3 regions of the Methylobacterium sp. AC433 genome follow, and region 2 is predicted to be linked to each of the others. Evidence: predicted binding sites of a transcription regulator. Region 2 holds the regulator's gene; each other region holds the start of a gene.
The links. The regulator PhoB, encoded in region 2, activates phosphate uptake and scavenging genes when phosphate is short. The targets are predictions, from matches to a motif close to TGTCATNNANCTGTCAT.
Positions count from the first base shown of each region.

Region 1: ppk2 (polyphosphate kinase 2) is a predicted target of PhoB. The motif match lies at 7,812-7,828, and genes of this name have one in related genera.
Region 3: AC0IWM_RS22920 (inorganic phosphate transporter) is a predicted target of PhoB. The motif match lies at 2,069-2,085, and genes of this name have one in related genera.

Region 1 is NZ_CEEDBN010000001.1:409,722-419,752, reverse strand. It holds gene AC0IWM_RS02015 (hypothetical protein) at 1-1,211, opposite strand, end outside; gene AC0IWM_RS02010 (ArgE/DapE family deacylase) at 1,308-2,600, opposite strand; gene AC0IWM_RS02005 (DUF3325 domain-containing protein) at 2,653-2,991, opposite strand; gene AC0IWM_RS02000 (PepSY-associated TM helix domain-containing protein) at 2,988-4,526, opposite strand; gene AC0IWM_RS01995 (iron transporter) at 4,523-4,861, opposite strand; gene minC (septum site-determining protein MinC) at 5,296-5,961, shown strand; gene AC0IWM_RS01985 (enoyl-CoA hydratase/isomerase family protein) at 5,965-6,759, opposite strand; gene ppk2 (polyphosphate kinase 2) at 6,855-7,772, opposite strand; gene AC0IWM_RS01975 (TFIIS helical bundle-like domain containing protein) at 7,967-8,095, shown strand; gene AC0IWM_RS01970 (ABC-F family ATP-binding cassette domain-containing protein) at 8,115-9,740, opposite strand; gene AC0IWM_RS01965 (patatin-like phospholipase family protein) at 9,882-10,031, opposite strand, start outside.
Region 2 is NZ_CEEDBN010000001.1:632,574-642,604, reverse strand. It holds gene AC0IWM_RS03125 (alpha/beta fold hydrolase) at 1-145, opposite strand, end outside; gene AC0IWM_RS03120 (MFS transporter) at 295-1,689, shown strand; gene AC0IWM_RS03115 (SDR family NAD(P)-dependent oxidoreductase) at 1,826-2,635, shown strand; gene AC0IWM_RS03110 (matrixin family metalloprotease) at 2,716-3,756, shown strand; gene phoB (phosphate regulon transcriptional regulator PhoB) at 3,827-4,531, opposite strand; gene phoU (phosphate signaling complex protein PhoU) at 4,561-5,286, opposite strand; gene pstB (phosphate ABC transporter ATP-binding protein PstB) at 5,388-6,206, opposite strand; gene pstA (phosphate ABC transporter permease PstA) at 6,258-7,151, opposite strand; gene pstC (phosphate ABC transporter permease subunit PstC) at 7,195-8,169, opposite strand; gene pstS (phosphate ABC transporter substrate-binding protein PstS) at 8,365-9,402, opposite strand; gene AC0IWM_RS03075 (HpcH/HpaI aldolase/citrate lyase family protein) at 9,748-10,031, shown strand, end outside.
Region 3 is NZ_CEEDBN010000027.1:24,399-34,429, reverse strand. It holds gene AC0IWM_RS22935 (superoxide dismutase family protein) at 92-655, opposite strand; gene AC0IWM_RS22930 (hypothetical protein) at 979-1,572, shown strand; gene AC0IWM_RS22925 (GcrA family cell cycle regulator) at 1,652-2,008, opposite strand; gene AC0IWM_RS22920 (inorganic phosphate transporter) at 2,344-3,987, shown strand; gene AC0IWM_RS22915 (NAD-dependent epimerase/dehydratase family protein) at 4,086-5,099, shown strand; gene AC0IWM_RS22910 (ABC transporter permease) at 5,250-6,002, shown strand; gene AC0IWM_RS22905 (ABC transporter ATP-binding protein) at 6,004-6,762, shown strand; gene AC0IWM_RS22900 (DUF2842 domain-containing protein) at 6,863-7,111, shown strand; gene AC0IWM_RS22895 (hypothetical protein) at 7,217-7,627, shown strand; gene AC0IWM_RS22890 (polysaccharide deacetylase family protein) at 7,633-8,712, opposite strand; gene AC0IWM_RS22885 (GNAT family N-acetyltransferase) at 8,904-10,031, shown strand, end outside.

The sequences.
Region 1 (10,031 bases), 220 kb from region 2:
AGGGAGCCGGGCGCGAGGTCGGCGGTGTACTGCACGCAGATGTCGGCGACGGGCCCGTCCATGGTGTTGGCGGGGCGGTTGCAGCGATAGGCCGCGACCCACCGGTCCATGTCCCGCGCCTTGGCCACCCGCACCAGGCTCTGGGCCGGCAGCGGCTCCACGATGGTGCGGGCCGGCGACCAGACGCGGTCGGCGGCGAGGTCGCGGCTGGTGCGCAGGTAGAGGCCCATGCGCCGCGTCGCCACCGGCTCGTTGCAGTCGGAGGGCAGCACGTCGGTGTAGTGGTAGTGGTAGACCTGATCGACCACGCTGATCGCGCCGACCAGATCGGTGCGGTCGAAGCCCTGGCCGGCGCAGTTGCCGATGATCGGCGCCCCGGTCTCGTCGAGGACGGCGCTGGGGCTGGGCGCCTCGGGCGGGCGGGACCGGCCGCGGCGGGAGCGCCCCTCCGCGCGGTCGCCGCCGAACGGCGTCCAGACCGTCCCCGCCTCGGTGCGGCCGCGGATGTCGAAGCTAGTGAAGTCCAGCGTCCGGGCCTGGAGCAGCGCGTGCCGGTTGCCCGCCTCCGTGGGCACCGCCGCGAGGAAGAACACGTAGCTGTAGGCGTCTCCGCTCCAGGCGCGTCCGGACACCGTCATCGGGTGACGGGCCGCGACACCCTCGCCGGCCGGTTCGGGCGGCGGCGACACCTCGGCCCGGCGACGGCCGCGACGGCCACGCTCTCGGCGGCCCTCCTGGCTGCGGGCGACCTCGCGGGCCATCTCCCACAGGCGTCCCTGGGTCGGCGGCATCGTGGTGGCCAGTTGCTCCGGCATCGCACCAGAGCGGACCGAGCCGCCGTCGAGGGGATCGGTGGCTCGCCGCGGCGCACAGGACTCGGCGGCCTCGCCGCGCCGGGATTTTCCGGCCGCCAACGGGGTCTCGGCCTGGTACACCGCCTGGAGCGGACCGGTGCCGGGCGTCGTGCGGACGACCTGCACGCCGCTGGCGGATTCACAGGCCCGGGGCGCGAAGAACACTCCCTCGGCCTCGCTTCCGCGGCAGATCTCCAGGGTGCCGCCACCGGTGACGTAGCAGCTCGTATCGGTGGTCTGCGCGCCCGCACCACCGGCGGCGAGTCCCGGGAGAAGCGGAAGAAACGCCGACAGGAGCAGCGGCTTGCGCAGGACGCCGGGTGGCGCGGCGAGGGGGCGGATACGCGAGTGTGTCACGGGGGAGAGGGTTAGCGTAGCCCCGCGGTTCGGCAAGGCTTCGCCGTGGCGCCATCCACACCGCCATTCCTCACAATGTCGCGGATGGTCGCCGGGTCAGCCGGCGTCCCGGCGCTCCGTCCCGCACCATTCGGCGATGAACAGCGCCATCGCGGTGGTGGTCCGCTGCACGGAGGCGAGGCTGACGCGCTCGTCGAAGCCGTGGATGTTCTGGCTGATCGGTCCGTAGCACAGCGCCGGCACCCGGTCGTAGAGGGCGTAGACCCGGGTATCGAGGTAGCTCGGCGACATGAAGCTCTGCAGCTCCGTGCCCGTCGCGGTCCGGTGCGCGCGGCCGAGCACCGCCTCGGCCTCCGACCCCTCCGCCAGCACGTAGCCTTCGGAAAAGAAGCCGTTGAAGGCAATGCGGGGCGGTGTGTTCGACAGGAAGGCGTCGTCCCGGGCGAAATCGGTGATCGCCTGCTCCACCGCGCGGGCGGCCTCCCGGGCCGAGAGGCCCGGATAGAGGGCGATGCGGCAGTCGATCCGGCACCAGGCCGGCACCGACGAGGCCCAGTCGCCGCCCTCGATCCGGCCGACATTGAGGTTGATGGCGTCGGGCTGGTCGGCGAAGTGGGGATGGGCCGCCTTCTCGGCGTTCCAGCGCGCCTCGAGGGCCCGGAGGGCGCCGATCACCCGGTAGCTGGCGTCGATCGCGTTGGCGCCGGCGCCCATCTCGCGGACATGGACCGGGCGGCCGCGGACCTCGACGGTGAACCAGAGCACGCCGACATTGGCGCGCACGAGTTTCTCGTCCTCGGGCTCGGGGATCAGCACGGCGTCGGCGCGGTAGCCGCGTAGGTGGGTCATCAGGGCGCCGTTGCCGGTGGATTCCTCCTCGACCACCGATTGCAGGGTGACGGTGGCGGCCGGCTGCAGGCCGATCCTGGCCAGCGCGTCGAGGGCGAACAGGTTGGCGGCGTGGCCCGCCTTCATGTCGGCGGCGCCGCGTCCGTACATCCAGTCGCCGTCGATGACGGGCTCGAAGGGCGGGTGGGTCCAGAGGTCGGCGGGGCCGGGCGGCACGACGTCGACATGAGCCTGGAGGATCAGCGAGCGCCCCGTCTCGGTCCGTGGCCGGTGGATGCCGACGACGAGGGGCGCCTGCGAATGCGTCTCGGACATCGCCGCCCCGCCCGGATGGGCGGCAAGGGCGGCCCCGTCCATGGTGAAACGGTCGAGGGCGTAGCCGCGGGCGCGGAAGGCCCGGAAGACGTAGTCCTGGATCGCGTGCTCGGCACCGCGCGTCGAGCCGAACCGCACCAGGGCCTGGGTGTGGGCGACCTGCTCGGGAAATCCCGCCGCGACGGCCTGGGCGATGCGGGCGGCAAGGGCGGGATCGAGGGGCATCGGCTCTCCTGCGCGGGCAGCGTCTGCGCCGAGGATAGCGACGCCGGGGCGTTCAGGCGAGCAGCGCCGCCGCGAGGGCCAGCGGCAGGGCGAGGAGGGCCGCCGGGCGGATCCAGGCGGGGCGGTAGGAGACCAGTGCGACCACGAGGAGCGCCGCGCCGGTGAGCGAGCCGATCCACTGCACCGGGCCGAAGTTCCAGTCCGCGGTCACGACAGCCGCCGCGAAGGAGGCCGCGATGGCGACCCAGCCGGCGAGGCGCAGCGCCCGGGCGCGGGCCCGGCTCTGGCCACGCCCCACGATCGTCCGGTGGTGGCGGTCCATGGCGAGGCATAGGGCGGCGAGCCCGGCGAAGCTCAGGGCGAGGTTGAGGGCGATGGACAGCGGCGTCATGCTTCGACGAGACCTTCTGTCACCCGGGCCGGGCCGGGGCGCGCGGCCTTCGCGTCTTGCCGGCGCGCCTCATAGTGGGAAACCTTGCGCGCCCCGAGGGCGAGGGTGAGACCCAGCCCCAGCATGGCGGCGTCGAAGGCCAGGAAGTCGAGGCCGCGATCCGTCGTCAGGGCGCCCACCACCGGTACGATCCCGAAGAGGAGACCCGCGGCGAGGCCCATCTCGGTCCAGGCCCGGCGGTGCGGGCGAACCAGGGGCACGAGGGCGGCGAGCGCCCAGGCGCCGAAGAACACGGCGCCCTCCCAGGTCGCCCGGTGGGCGAGGTCGACGGGCAGCAGGCGGTTGCCGAGAAAGAACGCCGCCATGCCGATGGGCAGCCCGAGGATCGTGCCGATGTTGAGGCCGCGCACCAGGCGCAGGCCGAATCCCGGCGCCTCGGCCGCCTTGGGCGCGCGGGCGACGGTCCAGAGCACGAGGCCCGTGGCGATGGTGGCCGCGCCGAGCAGGCCGCAGAGGAAGAACAGCGCCCGCAGGGCGGAGCTGGCAAAATGCGCCTCGTGCAGGCCCATGAAGCTCGTGAAGACGTGTGCAGCCGGCTTCAGTGTCCCCACCCGCTCGACGACCGCGCCGGACACCGCGTCGAAGGCGATCTGCGGGTGCTGGTGCGCCAGCCCGTGGGGCTCCTCGAAGACGGCGACCACCGTCGCGTTGGCGTCGCCCGGATTGTTCACGATGACCATCTCGAGGGGCTCGGCCACCTCGCCCTGGGCCCGGGCCAGGAGCGGCGCCAGCGGCAGCGCCTCGGCGGGCCGGCCCGCGGCCGCGCGCCAGGTCGTGGTCTGGGCTGCCTCGACGTAGAAGCGCAGCTCGTCGCCCTTGTAGGCCGCCGTCACGCCCCAGGGCATGTACATCACGCCGAGGGTCACGATCCCCGTATAGGTGATCATCAGGTGGAACGGCAGGGCGAGCACGCCGGTGACGTTGTGCGCGTCGAGCCAGCCGCGCTGGGCCGACTTGTCCCGCCGGAAGGTGAAGAAGTCGGCGAAGATGCGCCGGTGCGTGACGATGCCGGAGATCAGAGCGACGAACAGGATCAGCGCGGCGGCACCGACGATCCAGCGGCCGAGCGTCGGCATCATCTGGAGCTCGTAGTGGAAGCGGTAGAAGAAGTCGCCGCCCTGGGTGTCCCGCGCCCGGGTGGGCGCGCCCGACTCGACGTCGAGCAGGGCCTGGCCGAGGGGCGCCTCGAGGCTGTCCATCCAGTAGACGCCGATCACCGGCCGGTCCGGCTGCGGCACCGAGACGTACCAGGCCATCGCTTTCGGCGCATGGGCCTTCAGGTAGGCGACGCCCCGCTCGGCGGCCGAGACCGGATCGGTGGGGCCGGCGCGGAGCTCCGGGCGCATCCAGAGCGAGATGTCGGTTCGGTAATAGGTGGCGGTGCCGGTGAGAAAGACGGCGAACATCACCCATCCGGTGACGAGCCCGGCCCAGGTGTGAAGCCAGGCCATGGACCGGCGAAAACCCTGCCTCATGCGGGTGGCCCCATCGAAGCGCCATCGAAGGCGAGCCAGAGGCCGAGGCCCAGCAGCGCGATCGGAAGCCCGAGGCCCAAGGCGGCATGCAGCAGGGTGCGGGCGGCGAAGACCCAGATCACGGCGCCGGCCAGGATGGCGAAGCTGATCAGGGTCGCGGTGGCCACCGCCTCCGAGCGCACCATCGGGAGGGTCAGGGACAGGAAGGCGGTCGCGAGCGCCGCCAGCGCGTAACCACCGAAAGCCGCCAGCCCGACGCGCGCGGCCACCGCCGAGCGGTAGCGCCAGCCTCGTCGCAGGCGGACCCTGTCGGGAAGACTGGAAACATCCGTCACGGGCAACACCTTCGAGACGAGCGTGGGCGAGACGAGGGCGGAGACGAGCCCCGCAACGGCAGGCAGAATCGGCAGTCCCGGCCGGGACAACCTGCCGGACCGCCTCCCGATCTCATGGGGATCGCTCCGCTATAGCGATCCTGGTCTTTGGCTCGCAAACGCTATGTTATGGAATCATTCCAATTCGACCGCGGCGCGCGGCGAATTGCCTGCGACTTCGTCGAGCCCCGGACACCCTTTGGATGTCCCTATGCCGGCGGTCCGGCGGAAATCGTGTTGACGGGCCGCAGGTCGCGCCCTGTGCACCCGGAACGCGGGTTAGGATAAGGTGACGGCCAGCGCCCGCTTCCCGCGAACACCGCCCGAGAACAAGACACCCGATCGTGACCTCCAGCTCCCCACGTCCCCCGATCCGCTTCCGCGGCCGCTCGTTCATGGCTCTGGTGCTCGCCCCGGTGCTGCCCGTTTCGGACTGGCTCGACGACCTCGACGCCCTGGCGCGGCGCTCACCGGCCTTCTTCGTCGGGCGGCCCGTCATCCTCGACGTGGCCGGGCTCGGGCTCGAGCGGGAGGCCCTCGTTGCCCTGGTGGCCGATCTCGCCGCCCGCGACGTCGCCGTGATGGGCATCGAGGGCGCGGATCCGGGCCAGCTCGGACCTGGTCTGCCGCCGCCTCCGGCGGGCGGGCGTCCGGTCGACGCGGTCCCGGCGCCGGAGGCGACGCCGGACGCCGGGCCGGATGCGCCCGTAGTGCCGTCCGCGCCGGCCCCTTTCCGCTCTCTGATCCTCGACGCGCCGGTGCGCTCCGGCCAGACCATCCTGCATCTCGAGGGCGACATCACCGTGATGGGCTCGGTGGCCTCCGGCGCCGAGGTGATCGCGGGCGGCTCGCTCCACGTCTACGGCGCCCTGCGCGGCCGGGCGATCGCGGGGGCGGCGGGCAACCCGGAGGCGCGCATCACCTGCCGTCGGTTCGAGCCCGAGCTCATCGCCATCGACGGCCTCTACCGCACCGCCGACGACCTCGGCCCGGTCCAGCGCGGGCTGCCCGCCCAGGTCCGGCTCGAGGGCGACGCGATCAAGGTGGCGGCGTTGGACTAGGCGCTAGCGCCCCGTCCAGTTCGGCGGGCGCTTGGCGAGGAACGCCTCCATGCCCTCCCGGAAATCCGCGCTGGTGTAGCAGAGACAGATGAGGTCGTCGCCGGGACGCTCCTCGCCCGTCTCGTCCTCGACCTGGAGGCGGCGCAGGCCCTCCTTGGTCGCCCTGAGCGTCAGCGGCGCGTGGCCGGCCACCAGGGTCGCGAGCTCCGTGGCGCGGAGGGCCAGGGCCTCCGCGTCGGCCACCACCTCGCCGACGAGACCGATGGCCAGGGCCTCCTCGGCCCCGACGAGGCGGGCGGTGAAGATCATGTCCTTGACCCGCGCCGGGCCGATCAGGGCGGAGAGGCGGCGCAGGTTGCCGAGCGAGAGACAGTTGCCCAGAGTCCGGGCGATCGGAAATCCGAGCTTGGCGTCGCGAGTCGCGATCCGCAGGTCGCAGGTGGCGGCGATGGCCGCGCCCCCGCCGGTGCAAGCGCCCGCGATGGCCGCGATCGTCGGGACGGACAGGCGCTCCAGGGCGCCCATCACCCGGTCCATGAAGCGCTCGTAGTCGATCGCGTCCTGCGCGCTCGCAAAGCTCCGGAACTGGGCGATGTCGGTGCCGGCTGCGAAGGCCCTGTCGCCCGACCCCGTGACGACCACGGCTTTGACGCCCCCGTCCGCTTCGATGCGCGCGCAGGCATCGATCAGGCCCTGATACATGCCGAAGGTGAGCGCATTGCGCGCATGCGGCCGGTTGAGGGTGAGGCGGGCGATGCCGCCCTCGACCGTGAAGAGGAGCTCGTCGGTCTGGGTCATGCCAGGTTCCTGGGTGCGAGGCACGGAAGCGTATCCGTCCCTCTCGCCCATCGGGGCCGGCCGGAGCAAGCGGCCGGCCTACGTCCTCCCCGGTCTCAGAACACCGAGGGGACGAACATCTCGGGCGGCACCGGGTGGCGGGTGTAGTCGTCGTGGCGCTCGCGGTCCGGCAGGTGCACGGGCGGATGCTCGACGTCGCCGTAGGGGATCTGCGTCAGGAGATGGCTGATGCAGTTCAGGCGAGCGCGCTTCTTGTCCACGGCCTCGACCACCCACCACGGGGCTTCCGGGATGTGGGTCCGCGCGAGCATGTCCTCCTTGGCCTTGGTGTAGTCCTCCCAGCGGCGGCGGGACTGCACGTCCATCGGCGAGAGCTTCCACTGCTTCAGGGGATCGTGGATGCGCATGTGGAAGCGGAATTCCTGCTCCTCGTCCGTGATCGAGAACCAGTACTTCAGCACGATGATCCCGGAGCGGGTCAGCATGCGCTCGAACTCGGGCACCGAGCGGAAGAACTCCTCGACCTCGTCGGGCGAACAGAAGCCCATCACGCGCTCGACGCCGGCGCGGTTGTACCAGGAGCGGTCGAACAGCACGATCTCACCGCCGGCCGGCAGGTGGGTGACGTAGCGCTGAAAATACCATTGCGTGCGCTCGCGCTCGCTCGGCGCCGGCAGCGCCGCGACGCGGCAGACGCGCGGGTTGAGCCGCTGGGTGATGCGCTTGATCACGCCGCCCTTGCCGGCGGAGTCGCGGCCCTCGAAGATCACCACGACGCGCAGCTTGTGGGCCTGGACCCAGTCCTGGAGGCGCACCAGCTCGTGCTGCAGGCGGAACAACTCGCGGAAATAGACCTTGCGGTCGAGGCCGGGCGGACGGGCGGGCTGACCGAGCTCGTCGGCCAGACGCTCCAGGCGCTCGTCCTCCATCTCGAGTTCGAGTTCCTCGTCGAAGTCGTCGGCGACTTCCCGGCGGATCGCCTCGACCTCCGCTGCCCGCTGCGCGCTGTCCATGTGGAAGTCCCGTCCCTGCCGAAATAACGCCCGGCTTAGATCACGGATTCATGACAGGCTTGATACGGCACCGCACACGAGGAGTCGGACGAGGGAACGGGGACCGACCCCTGCGGGTTGAAGGGCAAGCTGCGCCATTTCGCGGGCCGCGAGCCCGGCTCGCCCGGCGCCCCACACAGCCAGAGGGTCCACCCATGAGCCTGATCGGACGCATCGTCACCAAGCTCCTCGGCAACGAGGACCGTCCCGTGGTCCGCGACGACCGCAACTACGATTCCGGCACGCCGCTCGGCCGCCTCGTGACCAAGATCCTGCGTAGGTAAGGTTTGGAGGCCGGGCGGCTCAGGCCGCCCGGCGCTTCTGTTTCTTTTCGCGTCCCTGTCCGGGCGCCCGCTGGCCGGCACGGGTCCGGTCGAGCACGAATTTCGCGTAGTCGTCCATGTCTCCGGCGAAGGGCTTGACCGTGTTGTCGGCCGCCAGCCAGAGGCGATCCGCCACCAACTCCATCAGCGAGCGGTCGTGGGTGATGAGGATGACCGCCCCGCCGTAATCGTTGAGCGCGTCGAGGAGCGCCCGCCGGCTGTCGATGTCGAGGTGGTTGGTCGGCTCGTCGAGGATCAGCAGGTGCGGCGCCTGCATCGCCACGAGGTTGAGGAGCAGCCGCGCCCGCTCGCCGCCCGACAGCGCGTCCACCGTCGTCTCCTGCTTGTCGAAGGCCAGCCCGAAGCTCGCGAGCTTGGCGCGCCGGGCCGATTCGCTGTCGTCGGGCCGCTCGCGCCGGATGATCGCCAGCGGCGTGTCCTTGGGATCGAGGGCCTCGATCTGGTGCTGGTGGAACCAGCCGACCTGCACCCGGCCTTCCCGCACCATCCGGCCGTCGCGCACCTGAAGCGCGCCCGCTGCCATCTTGGCGAAGGTCGACTTGCCCGCACCGTTGACGCCCAGCAAGCCGATGCGGTCGTCGACGTCGAGAGTCAGGTTGAGGTCGCGCAGCACCGGCGCGTCGTCGCCATACGCGATGGTGGCGTCGGTGAGATGCATCAGGGGCGGGGCGAGCGGGCGCTTCGGCGAAGGCAGATGGAACGGGGCCACGTGTTCTTCGATGGTCGTGGCGATCGGCTCCAGCTTGGCGAGGCGCTTGACGCGGGACTGGGCCTGTGCGGCCTTCGAGGCCTTGGCCTTGAACCGGTCGATGAAGCTCTGGAGATGCGCCCGCTCGGCCTCTTGCTTCTGCTTGGTCGAGGCTTGCAGACGGGCCTTCTCGGCCCGGCGCTTCTCGAAATCGTCGTAGCCGCCCGTGTAGAGTTCGAGCTTGCCCCCGGCCACGTGCAGGATCGCGTCCACCGAGTTGTTCAGCAATTCGCGGTCGTGGCTGATGATCAGGGCCGAATGGGGATAGCGCTTGAGCCGCGCCTCCAGCCAGAGAGCGCCCTCGAGGTCGAGGTAGTTGGTCGGCTCGTCGAGGAGCAGCATGTCCGGCTCGGCGAAGAGCGCGGCGGCGAGCGCCACGCGCATGCGCCAGCCGCCGGAGAACTCCGCCATCGGCCGGGCCAGGTCCTCGACCGAGAAACCGAGACCGGCCAGGATCTCGCCGGCCCGGGCCGGCGCCCGGTCGGCGTCGATCTCGATGAGGCGGCCGTAGATTTCGCCCATGCGCTCGGGTGCGGCGGTCTCGAGTTCGGCGTTCAGGGCCTCGCGCTCCACGTCTGCGGCCAGGATCGTGTCGATCAGGCTGACGGGGGTCGCGGGATGCTCCTGGTCGACGGAGGCGACGCGGGCGGTCTTCGGCAGCAGGATGGCGCCGCCGTCCGGCTGCAATTCGCCGAGGATGATCTTGAACAGGGTCGACTTGCCGACGCCGTTGCGGCCGACGAGCCCGACCTTCGAGCCCGGCGGAACCGCGACGCTGGCGCGATCGAAGAAGCGCCGGCCCCAGGCGCTGAACGTCAGGTCTTCGATCTGGATCATACTGGAGCTCGTCGGGGTGCGGGCACCGGACGGACCCGGACGCGTCCCGGACCCTACCGCACCGCACCATCCGGCGCGAGGGGCGCCCGGTGCAACCGCCCCCCTCGCCCCACGCGCCCTCCCAGCCGGCCGGATGCGGCCCTACTGCGCGGCGACCACGGAGGCCTTCACCAGCGGCGCCACCGGCACGCTCTTGTGCCAGAAGCTGCCGGTGCGGCCGGTCTGGTAGCCGGTCTCGTACAGGCTGCGCATGTAGCCCGTGTCGAAGCCGCGGGCCGTAGAGGTGTTGGG
Region 2 (10,031 bases):
GGAAGAAGACCGGGTAGGGATAGGCGAAGCCTTCGAGCCCGATGCCGAGGGGTGCGGCGTCCGTCCCGGCGGTCTGGGCGGAGACAGGCGCCAGGGACATCTGGGCCGCCAGCAGGAGGGCGGAGATCTTGAGGAGCGCGTCCATGTGGGTTCCCGGCAGCGGCGCGCGGTCGGGCGCGTCCCGTCCGACATAGCGCAGGTTCCGGCCGCGGACCGCCGGATCGAGGTGACAAAGGACACGCCGAGTCGCGCCGGCCCTTGCGAAACCCGCCGCAGCGTCCCAGGGGTCCGCCCATGACGAAGCATGCCCCCAGCGCCGCGGCGGAGCCCGTGACGGACGGATTGCCGGTGCGCGAGCGCATGCTGGCGCTCCTGGCGATCGGCCTCGCCATGACCATGGCGGTGCTCGACGGAGCGATCGTCAACGTCGCCCTGCCGGTGATCGCCAAGGACCTCGCGGTCGAGCCCTCCGCGGCGATCTTCGTGACCAACAGCTTCCAGATCGCGGTGACGGCCGCGCTGCTCCCGCTCGCGTCCCTCGGCGACATCCTCGGCTATCGCCGGGTCTACCTCACCGGCCTCGTCCTGTTCACGGCGGCCTCGGTGGCCTGCGCCTTCGCCCCCACCCTCGACTGGCTGGTGGCGGCGCGGATCGCCCAGGGGCTGGGGGCGGCCGGGATCATGAGCGTGAACATCGCCCTGGTGCGCTTCATCTACCCGCACCGGCTGATCGGGCGCGGCGTCGGCAACGTCGCCCTGGTGGTGGCGATGGCCTCCGCCGCAGGGCCGACGGTGGCGGCCGCGATCCTGTCCGTGGCGACCTGGCCCTGGCTGTTCCTCGTCAACCTGCCGGTGGGTCTCGTGGCGCTGACGGTGGGCGCCCGCACCCTCCCGGTGACGCCCCGGAGCGGCGGGCGCTTCGACCTTCGCAGCGCCGTGCTCAACGCCCTGACCTTCGGGCTCCTCATCATCGGCGTCGACGGCCTCGGCGACCCGGCGACGCGGGGCGTGGCGCTGGCGGAGATCGGTGCGGCTCTGGCGATCGGCGCGGTCTTCGTCTGGACGCAGACCCGGATGGCGCGCCCGCTCCTGCCCGTCGACCTCCTGCGGATCCCGGCCTTCGCGCTGTCGATGGCGAGCTCGATCGCCTCCTTCTCGGCGCAGATGATGGCCTACGTCGCCCTGCCCTTCTACTTCCAGGACGTGCTGCACCTCTCCGAGACGCAGACCGGCTTCCTGATGACGCCGTGGCCGATCGCCATCGCCCTGATGGCGCCGATCTCGGGGCGCCTCGCCGACCGCTATGCCCCGGGGCTGCTCGGCGGCCTCGGCCTCGCCCTGATGGCCACGGGCCTCGCGGCGACCGCGCTGCTGCCCGAGGGCGCCTCGCACCTGGACATCGCCTGGCGCCTCACGCTGTGCGGCCTCGGCTTCGGCCTGTTCCAGTCTCCCAACAACAAGGTCATCATCACCAGCGCCCCGCGCGACCGCAGCGGCGGGGCGAGCGGCATGCAATCCACCGCGCGCCTCACCGGCCAATCCTTCGGCGCCGCCCTGGTGGCGGTGATCTTCGGGCTGCACCAGGGAAGCGCGCCGGCCGGCCCGGTGGCCGCGACCCTGTGGTGCGCCGTCGGCCTCGCGAGCCTCGGCGCGGTGACGAGCGTCCTGCGGCGGCGGCCGGAGGGCTGAGGCGGAAGGCCGAAACGGAGGGCGATCGCACCAGGTCCCGTCCCGCGCGTTGATCCGCACGAAGGCCTCCCACGGCCCCGGCCCGCGGGCGGTCACAGGCCGCACGGGGGCCGAGACCCTCACGAAGGACGATCCCATGCATCTCGACCTGTCCGGCAAGCGCGCCCTCGTCAGCGGATCCACCAGCGGCATCGGCTACGCCATCGCCAAGGCGCTGGGCGAACTCGGGGCCAACGTGGCGATCAACGGGCGCATGCAGGACCGCGTCCGCGACGCCGTCGAGCGCCTGAAGCGGGAGACCGGCCATGCCGGCTTCATCGGAGCGCCCGGCGACGTCGCCAGCACGGACGGCGCGGCCCGCGTGGTCGCCGGTCTGCCGGACGTCGACATCCTCGTGAACAACACCGGCATCTTCGAGCCCAAGCCCTTCTTCGAGATTCCGGACGAGGACTGGCATCGCTTCTTCGACACCAACGTGATGAGCGGCGTGCGTCTGTCGCGGGCCTACACCCCCGGCATGGTGACGCGCGGCTGGGGCCGCGTGGTCTTCATCTCCTCCGAATCCGGCGTGAACATCCCGGTGGAGATGGTCCATTACGGAATGACGAAGACCGCGCAGCTCGCCGTCGCCCGAGGCCTCGCCGAGACCGTGTCCGGCAGCGGCGTCACCGTGAACAGCGTGCTGCCGGGCCCGACCCTGTCGGAGGGCGTGGCCGAGTTCATGAAGAGCATGGCGCAGGGGCAGGCGGGAACGGGAGGCGAGGTCGACCTCGACGCCGCGGGCCGCGCCTTCGTCGCCGAGCATCGCCCGACCTCGCTGATCGGCCGCCTCGCCACCGTCGAGGAGGTGGCCAGCATGGTCGCCTACATCTGCAGCCCGGCCGCCAGCGCCACCAGCGGCGCGGCGCTTCGCGTCGACGGCGGCGTCGTGCGCAGCATCGTGTGAGGGACCGCACCGGCGGGTGCGGTTAAGGCAATCGTAAGCTCTCCGACCGACCCTGGCCCGAACGGACGGGAGGGGAGCCGATGGGGGATTATGCGCTGGAGGGTCCGCGCTGGGGCGCGGGCGCGGCGGGAACGGGCGGTGGCACCGTGACCTGGGCCGTCGACGGCACGATCCCGACCACCTTCCTCGGCATCCTCCAGGGCGCCTTCGCGACCTGGGCCACCGCCGCGAACATCGCGTTCCAGCAGGTCGCCTCGACGGCGACCGCCCAGATCGACTTCACCCTCGGCGGCATCGACGGCCTCGGCAACACCCTGGGCTACGCCAACTATTCCTACAGCGGCCAGCGCATGCAATCCGCCGCCGTGACCTTCGACAGCGGCGAGGGCTGGCACGCCTCCGGCGCCCGCGTGATCAGCAACCAGAACGTCGACCTCGCCGTCGTCGCCCTGCACGAGATCGGCCACGCCCTCGGGCTCGACCATTACAACGCCAAGCCCGAGGTGATGAACGCGATCCTCAATCCCGCCATCACCACCCTCGGCGCCGGCGACATCGCGGGAATCCAGGCCCTCTACGGCGCGCCGAGCGCCCCGGCGGTGGTCGTGGCGACCCCGGCGGCCCCCGTCACCGCCAGCCCCGTCACCAGCGCCGTCACGGCGGTGTACCGCTTCTACGACACGCATACGGGCGATCACTTCTACACGACGAGCACGGCGGAGAAGCTGCAGATCCAGCAGACGCTGCCGTGGTTCACCTACGAGGGCACCCCTTGGGCGACTCCGGCCAAGGGCGCCGACACCGTCGACGTGTTCCGGTTCTTCGACACGGTCTCGAACGCCCACTTCTTCACGACGAGCGTCGCCGAGCGCGACCAGGTCCTGAAGACCGCGCCGAGCTACAAGTACGAGGGCGTGGCCTTCGAGGCCTACGCGGATGCGAGTGCGTCGGGCGGATTGACCCTGGAGCGCTTCTACAACACCCAGACCGGCCAGCATCACTTCGCTGGCAGTGCCGAGGAGGCCAACGGCATCAACCACGGCGCCGCCGGCCCAAACTGGGTCGACGAGGGCAAGGGCTTCACCGTCCACCTGCCCACCGACACCATGCTGTTCGCCTGAGGGCGAACCCGGGCGCCGACCGCAATCGGCCGTTCGGGGGCCGGCCCTTCGGCCGAGTTGCTCGGCTGAGCTACTCGGCCTCCGCCTCGAACATCTCGTCGAAGGAGTAGCCCGAGCCGCGCACGGTGCGGATCGGGTCGCTCTGGCGCGGGCGGTTGAGGGCCTTGCGCAGGCGCCCGACATGGACGTCGACCGTGCGCTCGTCGATGTAGACGTCGTGGCCCCAGACGCCGTCGAGGAGCTGCTCGCGGGAGAACACCCGGCCGGGGCTCTGCATCAGGAATTCGAGGAGCTTGAATTCCGTCGGCCCGAGATGGATCTCGCGGCCTTCCCGGCGGATGCGGTGGCTGACCCGGTCGAGCTCGATGTCGCCGGCCACCAGCAGGTTGGCGACGTGGGCGGGCTTGGCCCGGCGGAGCAGGGCACGGACCCGGGCGAGGAGCTCGGGCACCGAGAACGGCTTCACGATGTAGTCGTCCGCCCCCGTGCCGAGGCCGCGGATGCGGTCGCCCTCCTCGCCGCGGGCGGTGAGCATGATCACCGGCAGCCGCTCCGTCTCGCGCCGGGCGCGGATGCGGCGGCAGAGCTCGATGCCCGACAGGGCCGGCAGCATCCAGTCGAGCAGGACGAGGTCGGGGACCTGCTCCTGCAGGCGCAGGTCCGCCTCGTCGCCGCGCGCGGCCGAGTCGACGATGAATCCCTCGGCCTCGAGGTTGTAGCGGAGGAGGAGGGTGAGGGCCTCCTCGTCCTCGACGATCAGGATACGCGTACTCATCGTGCGCTTTCGATCAGACCGGCACGGGTTCAGGCCGCGCCGGGCATGTCCACGGTGGCGTAGTTGGAGGCGTCGTTCTTCGGGCGCTCGCGCTCGGCCAGGAGGTTCTCGCCGGTGACGAGGTAGTGGATCGTCTCGGCGATGTTGGTGGTGTGGTCGCCGATGCGCTCGATGTTCTTGGCCACGAACAGGAGGTGCGTGCAGAACGAGATGTTGCGCGGATCCTCCATCATGTAGGTCAGGAGTTCGCGGAACAGCGAGTTGTAGAGCGCGTCGATGGCGTCGTCGCGCTCCCACACGTCGAGGGCGGCCTTGATGTCCCGGCTGGCATAGGCGTCGAGGACGTCCTTGAGCTGCTCCTGCACCAGGTCGCTCATGTGCTGGACGCCGATGACGATCTTCTGCGGCTGGACCTGGTCGGCGATCGCGACCACGCGCTTGGCGACGTTCTTGGCCAGATCCCCGATGCGCTCGATGTCGTTCGAGACGCGGATCGCCGTCACCGTCTCGCGCAGGTCGATCGCCAGGGGCTGGCGCCGGGCGATGAGCAGGATCGCCCGCTCCTCGATCTCGCGCTGGAGGGTGTCGAGGCGGGTATCGGCGGAAATCACCGCCTGGGCCAGGGGCGAATCCCGGCGCACCAGGGCCTCTCCGGCCTCGGTCATCATCTTCTCGGCGATGCCGCCCATCTCGGAGATCGAGCGGCGCAGATCTTCGAGGTCGGTGTCGTAGGAAGTGACGATGTGGTCGGGCATGGGTGTGCTCCTCGATCGGGCCTCCTGTCCGGTGCCCGCCCTGATGGTGTCTGGCGCGGGCCGCCACCGGCCCACGCGGGTCGGTTCCGGCCTGCCGAGGATCAGCCGAAGCGGCCGGTGATGTAGTCCTGCGTCTGGCGCTTCTCCGGATTCATGAAGATGCGCGTCGTCGGGCCGAATTCCACCAGCTCGCCGAGGTACATGAAGGCGGTGAACTGCGAGATGCGCGCGGCCTGCTGCATGTTGTGCGTGACGATGACGATGGTGAATTCCGAGCGCAGCTGCTCGATCAGCTCCTCGATACGGCCGGTGGAGATCGGGTCGAGGGCCGAGGTCGGCTCGTCGAACAGGATCACCTCGGGACGCTGGGCCACCGTGCGGGCGATGCAGAGGCGCTGCTGCTGGCCGCCGGAGAGGCCCATGCCGGACTGCTTGAGCTTGTCCTTCACCTCGTCCCAGAGGGCGGCCTTGCGCAGGGATTCCTCGACGCGCACGTCGAGGTCGGCCTTGGGCAGCTTCTCGTAGAGGCGCAGGCCGAAGGCGACGTTGTCGTAGATCGACATCGGGAACGGGGTCGGCTTCTGGAACACCATGCCGATGCGCGAGCGCAGCTCGTTGAGGTCGACCTTGGAATCGAGGACGTTCTGGCCGTCGAGGAGGATCTCGCCCTCCGCGCGCTGGTCCGGATACAGGCTGTAGATCCGGTTGAAGGTGCGCAGCAGGGTCGACTTCCCGCAGCCCGAGGGGCCGATCAGCGACGTGACCTGGCGGTCGTGGAAGTTGAGGTTGACCGACTTCAGGCCATGGAAGCTGCCATAGTAGAAGTTCAGGTCCTTCACGGCGATGCGGACCGGTGAGGACTCGTCGGCCTTGTGGCGTCCGGTGAGCTGCGCGGACGTGATCCCGGGGGCGGCGTTCATCGGTTCAAGATCCTGTCGGTCGGAATGCGGGGAGGTGCGGCGCGCCGGAGATCAGCGCGAGCGCTCGGACTTGATGACGAAGCGGGCCACGATCGAGAGGGCGAGGATCGTGACGGTGATGAGGAGGGCGCCGGCCCAGGCGAGCTGTTGCCAGTTCGGGTAGGGCGAGAGCGCGAACTGGTAGATCATCACCGGAAGGTTCGGGATACCGCCCATCAGGTCGGAGCGGAACCAGCTGTTGTTGTTGAGCGCGGTGAAGAGCAGCGGCGCGGTCTCGCCGGCGATGCGGGCGAGCGCCAGGATGATGCCGGTGACGATGCCGGCGCTGGCCCCGCGCCAGGTGATGCTCTTGATCACGATGGAGGGCGGGGCGCCCAGGGCCGCGCCGGCCTCGCGCAGCGTCGAGGGCACGAGGCGCAGCATGTCCTCGGTGGTGCGCACGATGACCGGGGTGGCGATGATGGCCAGCGCCACCGCGCCGGCCCAGCCGGAATAGGAGCCCATCGGGCGCACCATCAGCGTGTAGACGAACAGGCCGATGAGGATCGAGGGCGCCGAGAGCAGGATGTCGTTGAGGAACCGGATGACGTCGGCGAGCTTCGAGTTGCGGCCGTACTCGGCCAGGAAGGTGCCGGCCATCACGCCGACCGGGGTCGCCACCAGGATGCCCAGGAAGGTCAGCACCAGGCTGCCCAGGATCGCGTTGGCGATGCCGCCGCCCTCGGAGCCGGGGCCCGGCGTCGGCTCGGTGAAGAGGGTCGGCGAGAAGCCCTTGATGCCCTCGACCACCAGCATGAACAGGATCGAGCCGAGGACGACGATGCCGATCAGGGTGGCGAGGGTGCTCGCCAGGATCAGGGTCTTGTCGGCGATCCGGCGGCCGGGGCGGACCCGGCTGATCCGGGCCGGCGCGGCGGTGGTGGCGAGGGGGGTGGCGGCGTCCATGATGGGTTCCTGACGTCTCGAGGCGGGCCGGGGCGATGCGGCCTCAGGCGACCTTGGCGCGGCGGGTGAGGATGCGGGCGATGATCAGGACGAAGAAGGTGATCACGAACAGGATGCAGCCGAGTGCCATCAGGGAGTTCAGTTGCAGGCCGTCGGCCTCGTTGAACTCGTTGGCGATGCGCGACGCGATGGTGGAGCCCGGGTCGAAGACCGAGCCCGAGAGCCGGTTGGCGTTGCCGATGACGAAGGTCACCGCCATGGTCTCGCCGAGCGCCCGGCCGAGGCCGAGCATGATCGCGCCGATGATCGAGACCGAGGCCTGGGGCACCAGGACGTGGCGCACCACCTCCCAGGTGGTGCAGCCGATGCCGTAGGCGCTCTCGCGCAGCACGGTCGGGATCTGGTCGAGCATGTCGCGGGTGATCGAGGCCACGAAGGGCACGATCATGATCGCCAGGATGATGCCGGCGGTGAGGATGCCGACGCCCGAGGGGACGCGGGCGTAGAACAGGGTGCCGACGATCGGCATGCCCTCGACCACGTTCGAGACCGGCACCTGCACGAAGCGGGCGAAGAGCGGCGCGAACATGAACAGGCCCCACATGCCGTAGATGATGCTCGGCACCGAGGCGAGGAGCTCGATGGTCATCGAGACCGGCTTGCGCGCCCAGCCGGGGCAGAGCTGCGTCAGGTAGACGGCGATGCCCAGGGAGAGCGGCACGCCGATGAGCAGGGCGAGGAAGGCGGAGGCCAGGGTGCCGACGATGGCCACGAAGGCCCCGTACTGCTCCTGCCCGATGTTCCAGGCGCTGGAGGTGATGAAGCCGAAGCCGAACTCGTTGAAGGTCGGCCAGGCACCGTAGGCGATGGAGCCGAGGATTCCGGCGAGCACGAACAGCACCAGGAGCGCCGAGCCGTAGGAGGCCGCGCGGAACAGGGTTTCGCCGAGGCCGCCGGGCGTCTTCCGGGCCGAGGCGCGGTCGCGCGTCAGGGCGATCTGGTCAGTCAAGGCGGCCATCCGAATGTCTTCTCTTCACCGGTCGGCGTCCTAGCCTGCGCCGGTCGCCGGCGCGAGGGGGGATCACCGGATCGTTGCCAAAGGGGGTGGCGAGGGGAGAGCGGCGCCGTGGCGCCGGTCTCGTCCGTCGCGGTCGCGGGGGCGCGGTGGCTCGCCCCCGGAGTCTCGCGGGCCGGAGGCCCGCGAGGGATGGGCTCACATGTTGAAGACGGGCTTGCCGTCCTTGCCCTTGATCTCCTTCCACGCGTCGTGGATCTGGCCGACGACGGCGTCGGGCAGCGGCACGTAGTCGAGGTCGATGGCGAGCTTGTCGCCGTTCTTGTAGGCCCAGTCGAAGAACTTCAGCACGTCGGCGGTCTTAGCCGCGTCGACCGGGTCCTTGTGGACGAGGATGAAGGTGGCGGCGGTGATCGGCCAGGCATTCTCACCGGCCTGGTCGGTCAGCGAGATGCCGAAGCCGGGGGCGGACTTCCAGTCGGCGCTGGCGGCGGCGGCCTGGAAGGCCTTGTCGTCGGGCTGCGGGAACTTGCCGGCCTTGTTCTGGATCAGGGTGTGGCTGAGCTTGTTCTGCTTGGCGTAGGCGGACTCGACGTAGCCGATGGCGTTGGGGACCTGCTTGACGGTGGCGGTGACGCCCTCGTTGCCCTTGCCGCCCTGGCCCACCGGCCAGCTGACCGTGGTGGCCGCGCCGAACTCCTTCTTCCAGGGCTCGGAGACCTGGGAGAGGTAGGTGGTGAAGATGTTGGTCGTGCCGGAGGCGTCCGAGCGGTAGACGGGGGTGATGTTGGCGTCGGGGAGCTTCAGGCCCTCGTTGAGCTTGGCGATCTTGGCGTCGGACCACTTGGCGATCTTGCCGGCGTAGATCTCGGCGATGATCTCGCCCGTGAGCTTGAGCTTGCCCGGCTCGACGCCCGGGATGTTCACCACCGTGACGACGCCGCCCATGACGGTGGGGAACTGGACGAGGCCGTCCTTCTCCAGGGCCGGGCCCTTGAGCGGCGCGTCGGTGGCGCCGAAATCGACGGTCTTGGCCTGGATCTGCTTGATGCCGCCGCCCGAGCCGATCGACTGGTAGTTGAGGCCCATGCCGCTGTCCTTGCGGTAGGCTTCGGCCCACTTCGAGTAGACCGGGAACGGGAAGGTCGCGCCTGCTCCGGTGATGTCGGCCGCCTGGGCCGGCGCGAGGGTGGCGAGGCCGAGGCCCACGAGGGCGGCGAGGGTCGTGAATTTCATGTGCTGGTCTCCTGGTGGAGCGTGCATCGGCACCGTGAGCCGCAGCCCCCGCGCCGTTGTGCACCGCGCCATACGGCGGGTTGGACCAAGGCGGTATGACGATTGCGCGACAGTTCGATGACATACGGCCGTGCCCCAGGGCGACCGGGCGCGATCTGAGCAGTTTGCCGGGGATGGCCGGACGGGAACCGGCGCCCGGGCGCGGACCGGGTCCGCGCCTTGAATCGGAATCCGCGGGAGGCTATCGCCGGGTCCGAGGGTGAGTCGCGTCCGCCAGGGACCGGGACGGCCCCGCTGCCGGGTGCGGTCGTGCGGCGCCCGACTCTCTCAGCCAAGGGATGCGCCATGACCGAGATCCGCCCGCGCCGCAGCGTCCTGGCGATGCCGGGATCGAACCCGCGCCTGCTGGAGAAGGCCCGCACCCTCCCCGCCGACGTGGTGATGATCGACCTCGAGGACGGAGTCGCGCCCGACACCCGCGCCGCGACGCGGGAGGCCGTCGCCCGGGCGGTGTCCGAGGGCGGCTTCGGCCCGCGCGAGGTCGTGGTCCGGATCAACGCCCTCGACACGCCCTACGGCGAGGCGGATCTGGCCGCCATCGCGCCGGCCGGGCCCGACGCCATCGTGGT
Region 3 (10,031 bases), on a different contig from region 2:
GCGGGGCGCCAAGCTCGTCAGCGTCGTCCAGAAGTAGGTCGGCACTGGAAAAACCCCGCGGGGCCGAGGGCTCCGCGGGACTGCGCGAGGTCTACTTGATCACCGCGCAGGCGATGCGGGCGCCGGCGCCGCCGATCGGCTGGGTGGTGTGATCGTCCTCGTTGGCGTGGATGATCAGGGCCGAGCCGTCGCCGTCCTTGAGGGCGCCCTCGCCGGTCAGCGGCGTCTCGCTCGACACCTCCGCGTTCACCGACCCGTCGGCATTGGCGAAGACGTTGGGCAGGTCGCCCTCGTCCGGGCCTTCCGGGTTGAGCAGGCCGTGCTTGCTCTGGTCGTGGTTCACGTGGGCCTTCGACTTTTCGAACTTCGCGGTGTCCGAGCAATCGCCCACGGCGTGGAAGTGGATGCCGTGCCAGCCGGGGGGAAGGCCGCCGGGCTGGATCGTCACGCGCATGACCAGGGAACTCGCGCCGTCGCGGATCGCGATCTTGCCGATGGGCTCGCCCTTCCCGTTCTGGATCGGGCTCTCGAAGGTCTGCGGTGCCGCGGGGGGCGCTGCCTCCGCGGGCGCGGCCGGGGCGGGCTGCGCGAGGGCAGTCTGGGCGGCGAAGGCCGTGCTCGCCGCGAGGGCGAGGACCGACGGAAGTCGTCTCATGAAATGGCTCTCCTCTCCACGCCGGGTACGCCAGTGGAGCGTCAACGAAGATGGTCCCGGGGCGATCCACGGCAATGCCGGGGATGCGCGACCTTTCCCATGCCGCGGCCGGGGAGGCCAGATGCCCTGACCGTCGCGAGCATTTGTGTTCTCCGGCACGAAGACGTTCCCGGTGCGTGGACGAGCTCTTAAGGTTTCGCTAAGTTTCCCCTGACGAGGCCGAGGTCGGACCCTGATTCACCAAGTCTCTCCCGGTGGACGGGCTCAAGATCTTGGCACGGTGTCATCAGTGATTGCAGCGTAAGGCTCGTTGGGAGGTTCCCATGACGTTCGCCGTCCCTCGCCGTCTCGGGTTCCTTGCTCTCGTGATCGGCGCCCTGCCCACCCTGGCCCTGTCGGAGACGCCGCAATCCTCGGCGTCCGGCCGGACCTGGACCGATCCGCCGGCCCGGGGGGCCGCCGAGGTCAAGCCCGCGCCGGCGCCCGAGGCCCCGAGCCAAGCCGCCGCGCCCGCGGCGCCCGCCGAGGCCAAGCGCCCGATCCAGGCGGCGGCCCGGACGCCCAAGAGCGTGCGCGGGTATACCGAAGCACGCGTGCGGGTCACGCACCGGACGGCCTCCGCGCCGCGTCACCAGACCATCCGCGCGGTCGCGCGTTCGCCCGCCGCCCCGGACCGCGCCGGCCGCCGCCTCGCCCAGCGACCCGCTGCCTATGCGGCGCGGCCGCCGGTGATTCGCTACAGCTACGGGGTGGCTCCGGCCCCGACGGGGACGTTCATCTACGAGGACGACCGGGCGCGCCGGATCCGGCAGGCCCAGGAGGCCGGCTACCTCGTGGTCCGATCCCGCAGCATCGAGTTTCCCGACGGCCGGCGCCTGCGCACCTACCGCCCCTACGAGGAGGAGAGCGACGACTAGGATTCGGCCGGCAGCGCAAACGAAAACCCCGCCGGGGATGCCGGCGGGGCTCGAGGCAGATCGGGGCCGAACCTGCGGATCAGCGCAGGCGGCCGGGCCGGGCGGGCTCGAACACGATGCGGCGGTGGAAGGCGCACCAGCTCTTGCCGTCCGGCGCCGGGGCACCGCAGCAGACGGCGCGGTCGTTGGGCTCGCCGATGATGAATTTGCACACGAAGGCACCGGACTGCGCGAACGGCACCCGCAGCTCGGCGGAGGGCTCGGCGATGGCATCGGCCTCGCCGACCTGTGACATGCGGACAAGCTGGTTCATGGATCGGATGACTCGCGGACTGTCTTTCGCGGGCGAGGCCCTGCGGATTGTGGCGGATCGGGAGCGTGTCGCCTTCGGGAGGACCTTTCCCCTGCATGGACCCAGCGGGCGGCCCGCAGACATGTTGGGGAAGATTCGCGGACCCGGAACGGGTCGAAAGCGCGGCCGAACCGGACGCGACAGCGTCATGATGCTGTTATATCTGGGGTTTGCCCCCCGGCAAACAAGTGCCGACGCATGTGTGTGTTGCAGCGCACAGCTTTCCCGCCCCTTGCTTAAGGGGCCGAACGCGGGTCCGGGTCCGCGCACGAACCAGCATCGGGTTTCATCCCGGCCCGCGTGAGGAGATGGGGCCGCTGTCATCGTCCTGTGACAGGATCGTCATAGGGGCGGAGCGTGTGGGGCGTCGCGGCGGGATCGTCCCGCCCGCGTGATCGCCCCGCCGAGGGACCCGATTCATGGCCGACGCGATCGCCCCCGGACTTCGCTCCGCGCCGCCGCAGACGGGATCGGGGCGCTGCCCCGGCCCGAACCTCGACGGCGGCATCCACGTCTCGGGCCTCGTCGCCTTCGCGGTCGTCCTCGTCGGCGGGCTCGCCTATGCCGGCTACAGCCTGATCCACGACATGAACGCGGTGGGCGAGAGCCCGCTGGCGATCGGAGCCTTCGCGCTCCTCGCCCTGGCACTCTTCATCGCCCTGGCCTTCGAGTTCGTGAACGGCTTCCACGACACCGCCAACGCGGTGGCGACGGTGATCTACACCCACGCGATGCCGCCGGTGGTGGCGGTGGTCTGGTCCGGCGCCTTCAACTTCCTCGGGGTCATGCTGTCCTCGGGCGCGGTGGCCTACGCCATCGTCACCCTGCTGCCGGTGGAGCTGATCCTGCAGGTCGGCTCCTCCGCCGGCTACGCGATGATCTTCTCGCTGCTGATCGCCGCGATCCTGTGGAATCTCGGCACCTGGGCGCTCGGCCTGCCGAACTCCTCCTCCCATGCCCTGATCGGTTCGGTGATCGGCGTCGGCCTCGCCAACCAGCTGATGGCGCCCGAGGGCCAGGGCACCTCCGGCGTCGAGTGGGGGCAGGCCGTGAAGGTGCTGGAGGGGCTGCTGTTCTCGCCCGTCCTCGGCTTCGTCCTGGCGGCCCTGCTGCTCCTGGCCATGAAGGCGGTGGTCAAGCGACGCGACCTCTACGAGGCCCCCGAGGGCGAGGCCCCGCCCCCGCTCTGGATCCGCGGCCTCCTCATCCTCACCTGCACCCTGGTGTCGTTCTTCCACGGCGGCAACGACGGCCAGAAGGGCATGGGCCTGATCATGCTGATCCTGATCGGCGCGGCCCCCACCGCCTATGCCCTCAACCGCACCATGTCGGACGACATGACCCCGGTCTTCGTGCAGCAGTCGAAGGACGCCAGCGCGGTGTTCGCGGCCCGGGCCGGAACCGCGGCGCGCCCCGACGCGGCGGCCGCCCGCGGCCAGGTCAGCGAGGCCCTGCGCACGGGGGCGCTGAACACCCCCGCCGTCTACGCGGCGCTCGCCGCCCTCTCCGACGACATCGCCGCCTCGGTCCAGCGCCACGGCGCGATCCGCCAGGTGCCGGCCGCCGCGACCCCGAACCTGCGCAACGACATGTACCTCGCCGCCGACGCGGTCCGGCTGCTGCCGGGCGCCGGCGCCGGTTTCCCGGAGGCGGAGGGCAAGACCCTCAAGGCCTACGAGGGCCTGCTCAACGACGGCACCCGCTACATCCCGACCTGGGTGAAGGTCTGCGTCGCCCTGGCCCTGGGCCTCGGCACCATGGTCGGCTGGAAGCGCATCGTCGTCACGGTGGGCGAGCGGATCGGCAAGACCCACCTCACCTACGCCCAGGGCGCCTCGGCCGAGATCGTGGCCGCCGGCACCATCGGCCTCGCCGAGCTCTACGGCCTGCCCGTCTCCACCACCCACATCCTGTCGAGCGGCGTCGCCGGCACCATGGCGGCCAACGGCTCGGGCCTGCAGGTCGCCACGGTGCGCAACATGGCCCTGGCCTGGGTGCTCACCCTCCCGGCGGCCATCACCCTGGCGGGCAGCCTCTTCTTCATCCTGCGGCACGTGTTCTGACGGGCGGGCCGGGGAACCTCGGCTTTCTTGAGGTCGCGCGGCGCTGCGTGTAGGTCGGGGGTGGGCTCGTCCGGGTTCGGACGGCCGCCAGGAACCCCATGCGCGTCTTCGTGACCGGCACCGCCGGCTTCATCGGCTATCACCTCGCGCGGCGCCTCCTCGACGAGGGGCACGCCGTCACGGGGTTCGACGGCTTCAGCGACTATTACGACGTCGCCCTGAAGCGGGCGCGACACGCCGACCTCGCGCGAGATCCCGGTTTCACCGCCGTCGAGGCCCGCCTGGAGACGCCCAGCGCCCTGCGGGAGGCGGTCGGCCGGGCCGCCCCCGAGATCGTGGTGCACCTCGCGGCCCAGGCCGGCGTGCGCCACAGCCTGGAGAATCCCGGCGCCTACGTGGAGGCCAACCTCGTCGGCATGGCCAACCTGATCGAGGCGGTTCGGGCGCATCCGGTGCGCCACCTCCTGTTCGCCTCCACGAGCTCGGCCTATGGCGGCAACACCGACCTGCCCTTCCGCGAGACCGATCCCGCGGTGACGCCGCTGACCCTCTACGCCGCCTCCAAGCTCGCCGGCGAGGCGATGGCGCATGCCTACAGCCACCTGTTCGACATCCCGACCACGGCCTTCCGGTTCTTCACCGTCTACGGTCCCTGGGGCCGGCCGGACATGGCGCTGTTCCTGTTCACGCGGAAGATCCTGGCGGGCGAGCCGATCACGGTCTTCGCCGGCGGCGCGGCCGAGCGCGACTTCACCTATGTCGACGACCTCGTCGCGGCGGTCCGGGGCCTGATCGACCGTCCCCCGCCCCGCCCCGGCGACGGGGCAGGCCCGGCCTGCGCCGGCGACACCCTGAGCCCGGTGGCGCCGTTCCGCCTCGTCAACATCGGGGGCGGCCGCCCGGTCCGGGTCGACGCGATGATCGACGAACTGGAGCGGGCCCTGGGCGTCCGCGCCGAGCGCATCCTCCAGCCCCTGCCTCCCGGCGACGTGCCCCGCACCGAGGCGAGCACCGACCTCCTGCGGGCGCTGATCGGTGCGGTGCCCGAAACGCCGCTCAGCACTGGCATCCCCGCCTTCGTGGCGTGGTACCGGGGCTATTATGGGGTCTGATCCGCGAGGTCCCCGCTCCGGCAGACCTCCGCCACAGACCCGTCTCCCTCCGTTCCGACCGAAGCATGTCCCTCCGATGATCCCCAGTTCCTTCCCGCCCCGGCGCTTCCGCCGAGACGGCTCGTCCCACGGCGTCGCGGGTGGCCGGCCATGATGGCCCTGCGCTCCACCGCCCTGGCGGCGGCCGGGCTCCTCGCCTTCCTGGTGTTCTGGGAGGCGATGCCGCGCCTCGGCCTGATCAACCCGGCCTTCCTGCCGCCGCCGAGCACGATCCCGGCGGCCTTCCTCAACGAAGTGCGCCTCGGCGTCTGGGGCGAGGCGGTCCTGTCGAGCCTCAGCCACTACGTGACCGGCCTCGCCGTCGGCGCGGGCGCGGGCATCGCGCTCGGCCTCCTCAGCGGCATGTTCCGCTGGTTCGAGGCGGCGACCGCCTGGATCGTGCGCCTGCTGCGGCCGATCCCCGGCCTCGCCTGGGTGCCCTTCGCCATCATCTGGTTCGGCGTCCAGCCCGAGGCCGCCGTCTTCATCATCGCCATCGGCGTGTTCTGGATCGTGTTCTTCGCGACGCAGGGGGCGGTACGCGGCGTCGACCGCGACCTCGTCGAGGTGGCCCAGGCCTTCGGCTTCGGCTCGCCCTGGTCCCGGCTCACCAAGATCCTGCTGCCGGCGGCGACCCCGGGCATCCTCGTCGGCCTGCGCACGGCGCTCGGCCAGGCCTGGATGGCGGTGGTGGCCGCCGAGATCTTCGGCGTGCCCGGCGTCGGCGCCCGGATGATGCAGGCCTCGAGCCTGCTCTCCACCGACATCGTCGTCGTCTACATGCTCACCATGGCCGCCCTCTACGGCCTGTTCGACACGGCCTTCGTCGCCCTCCAGGGGTGGCTCCTACGGTGGCGCGCCTGAGATGTCCGAGCCGATCATTTCCATCGCGGGGCTCGAGCTCGCCTACGCGCGCGCCGGCACCCGCAACGTCATCCTGGCGGACCTCGACCTCGAGGTGGCACGCGGCGAGTTCCTCGTCATCGTGGGCGAATCCGGGGTCGGCAAGTCCACCGTCCTGCGCGTGCTGATCGGGCTGGCCAAGCCGAGTTCGGGCAGCGTGCGCCTCCGGGCCCGCCCCGACTGCCGCACGCCCATGGCCCTGGTCTTCCAGGACGCGCGGCTCCTGCCCTGGCGCCGGGTCATCGCCAACGTCGCCTTCGGGCTCGAGGGCAGCGGCCTGTCCAAGGCCGAGCGCCTGGCCAAGGCGCAGGCGATGCTCGACCTCGTGGGCTTGAGCGACCTCGGCCAGCGCTGGCCGCACCAGCTCTCCGGCGGCCAGCGCCAGCGCGTCGCCATCGCCCGGGCGCTCGCCGTCGATCCGGACGTGCTCCTCATGGACGAGCCGTTCTCGGCGCTCGACAGCTTCACCCGCGAGGGCCTGCAGGACGAGCTGCAGCGCATTCAGGCGGCGACGGGCAAGACCATCCTGTTCGTCACCCACGACATCGACGAGGCCGTGACCCTCGCCGACCGGGTCGTCGTGCTCGCCGGCAGCCCGGGCCGGCTGTCGGCCGAGATGCCGATCACGGTGCCCCGGCCCCGGCGCCGGCGCGACGCCGCCCTGCAGGAGGCCGCCCGGCAGTTGCGGATGGAGCTGTCGAACCGCTCGGCGGAGCTCTAGCCCGGCGGGTGCGGAAAGGGTCGCGGGCGCGGCCGTTGCCATCCCTCGCCCGGCGCTCTACCCCCGCTGGAACCACCCGTTCGCTTCGAGGACATGGCCGATGCGCCGCCGCACCCGCTCGCTGATCGGCACGATCGTGATGCTGGCCTTCATCATCGTCTACGCGCCGCTCGCCATGGCGCTCGCCGACAGCCGGATCTCCGAGACGCCGGCGCCCGTGCAGGCGGTGCTCTACGCCCTGCTCGGCATCGCCTGGATCTTCCCGCTGATGCCGCTGATCAGCTGGATGGGCAAGAACGACGCGAGTGAGAACGACGCGAGCGGGAACGACGCCGGGAACCGGCGCTGAAACCCTGGGATCTCGGGAGAAAACGTCGGTTCGCGTCGGGTTTTCGCCGCACTCGCGGCCCAGAAGCGCGCCGTGTCATTCGTCAAAAGGCCGTCGTTCCGCTCAATGCTAAGCCTGCGCACGCCCTCGCTCCTGCTCGGCCTCGCGATCCTGTCGGTCCTGCCCGCCCTGTCGCTGCAGCCGGCGCGGGCGCAAGGGGCGCCGCGCTCGGTCTCCGACTGTGAGCGCCTGAAGAACGACCTCGCCTACAACCAGTGCCTCGCCATGTTCGGCCCGGCCGCCAAGAACGTCGCCAGCGGCGTCTCCACCGGCGCCGCCTCGGCCGAGGTCGCCAGCGCCCTCGCGGCGATTCCGCAGAACATCGCCGCGAGTGCCGCCGCGACGGGGGCGGCGATCGCCTCCATCGGGCACCGCACGCGGCGCGGGCGCCACGCGCGCTACGGCCGGCAGAGCGCCAGCTTCGCCATCGCGGGCGGCGAGAGCCGCTCCTATCGCCGGCACCGCCGCCGGCGCTGAGCCCGTCAGCCGACGTTGAGCCGGCGGCCCCGGTTCCAGGCCAGGAACGGCACCCCCGAGAGCAGGGCCGAGAGCGCGGCCTCCGTCTGGTGGTGGCCGTTCACCGAGACCCGCGGCAGCGCGTGCAGGTGGTCCGCATGGGCCGCGAACAGGTGGCCCGGCCGGGTCGTCACCGCCGTCGCGAAGCCGAGGTCTTGGGCGAGGGCGAAGTCGCGCGGGCCGGCCGAGGTCGGATCGCCCACCGGGTAGGACAGGTGCGCCACCGGGCGGCCGAGTTCGGCCGCGATCCGCGCCCGCCCCTCCCCGATCTCCCGGCGCGCGACCGCGTCGTCGTGCTTGGCCAGCATCGGGTGGCTGATCGTGTGGGCGCCGAAGGTCAGGAGCGGATCGCGGCCGAGGTCGCGCAGCTCGGACCAGGACAGGCAGAGGTCGCCGGCCATGGCGCCCGGGGCCAGGCTGGCCTCGGCGCAGAGGCCGGCGATGACCGCGAGGAGCCACGCCTCCGCTCCCGACCGCAGGTGGCGGTAGACCCTGTCGAAGGCCGCGGATTTCTCGATCGCGTCGCGGGCCGGCAGGTCGAGCCCGGCCTCGGGCACCCGGACCCGGTCGAGGCGCCGGATCGCCTCCTCCAGCTCGAGCCACCAGAGGCGCCCCCGGCCGCTCGCGAAGTCGCTGGTGAGAAACAGCGTCCAGGGGGCCCCGTGCCGCCGCAGGATGGGGGCCGCGTGCTCGGCATTGTCGCGGTAGCCGTCGTCGAAGGTGAGCACCACGAAGGGGCGCCCGCCCGTGGCGAGGCGCTCCGGCAGGGCGTCGAGGCCGATGATCTCGAAGCCGCGCCGGCGCACCAGCGCCAGGGTCCGGTCGAGGAAATCGGGGGTGATCGCCAGCAGGCCGTTGGGGGCGTAGGCCCCCGGGGGCTCGGGGCGGACGTGGTGGAAGGTCAGGATCAGCCCGCGCCCCCGCGCCACCGGGCCGAGCCAGAGATCCGCCCGGCTCGCCGCGATGGCGCGGAAGCCGGCGGCGAACAGCCGGTGGCGCCGGCTCAGGGGGGGCGTCGGGGTCGCGGAGGTGTCGGGCGCGGACATGGTTTATCCGTTTCGGCGGCCCCGCAGGGGAGCACGCCAACCGGCAAGGTTTCGTTACCCACGCGCGCAGACAGGGAGAGCGTGTCGGCCCGGCGTCACCGGTGGGTTAAGGGCTGCCGGTCCAGGGTCGGCGCAACATTCCGGAGGGTCCCGACCCGCCGGTCGCCCAGGATGATGGCAAGGATGATGGCATGGCCGTTCTCGCCCATGAACTGACCGGAGCCGGAGCGATGCGCGCGCGGGAGCGGCACGGCCTCGCCGCGGAGGTCTTCCACGATCTGGCCGCCGCGGAGGCCCTGTGGCGCGCCCTCGAGGCCGATCCGGCCGTGCTGGCGACGCCCTACCAGCGCTTCGACTGGGTCGCGGCCTTCGCCCGGACGATGCCGGACGCGGACCTGCGCATCGTCGTCCTGCGCGACGCGGCCGGGCGTCCGCGGGTGCTCCTGCCACTCGTGGTCGCGCGCGAGGGCGGGGCCCGGGTGGCCCGGATCGTCGGCGCCAAGCATGCCAACTACCACATGCCGCTCTTCGCCTCGCGCGAGGCGGCGGCGATGCCCCCGGAGGATCTGGCGGAGGCCCTGTCCCGGCTCGGCCGCGCGACCGGGATCGACGTCTTCGCCCTCTCGCACCAGCCCCGCTTCTGGGACGGCGCCGCCAATCCCCTGCACCATCGGGCCGAGCCCTCCCCGAGCGACGGCTACGGGCTGATCCTCGGCCCCGACCCGGACGCGACGCTGAAGCGCGTCTTCAGCAGCGATGCGCGCAAGAAGCTGCGCGCCAAGGAGCGCAAGCTCGTGGAGGCCTTCGGACCCGTGGCCTGCCGGCGGGCCGAGACCTCCGAGGAGGTCGGGCGCTTCCTCGCCGCCTTCTACGCGCAGAAGGCCGCGCGCTTCGCCGCCATGGGCCTCGCCGATCCCTATGCCGATCCGGCGGTGCGGGATTTCCTCGCCCGGGCGGCCTCCCCGGCGGGCGGCTCTGTCCTCGAGGTGACGGCCCTCGTGGCCACCGAGACCGGCCGCGTCTTCGCGGTCTTCGCCGGGGCGGTCGACGGGCAGCGCTACAGCGGCATGTTCACCGCCTTCGACGCCGACCCGGCGGTGAGCCGGTCGAGCCCGGGCGACATCCTGCTGCACCACCTCGTCGGCGACCAGACGGCCCGGGGCCGGCGGAGCTTCGACCTCGGCGTCGGCGAGGCTCGCTACAAGAGCAGCATCTGCGACGAGACCATCGAACTGGGCGAGGTCGCCCTGCCGGTGACCCTGCGCGGGCAGGCCTTCGCCCTCCGGACCATCGCCGCCGCCCGCCTCAAGCGCCGCATC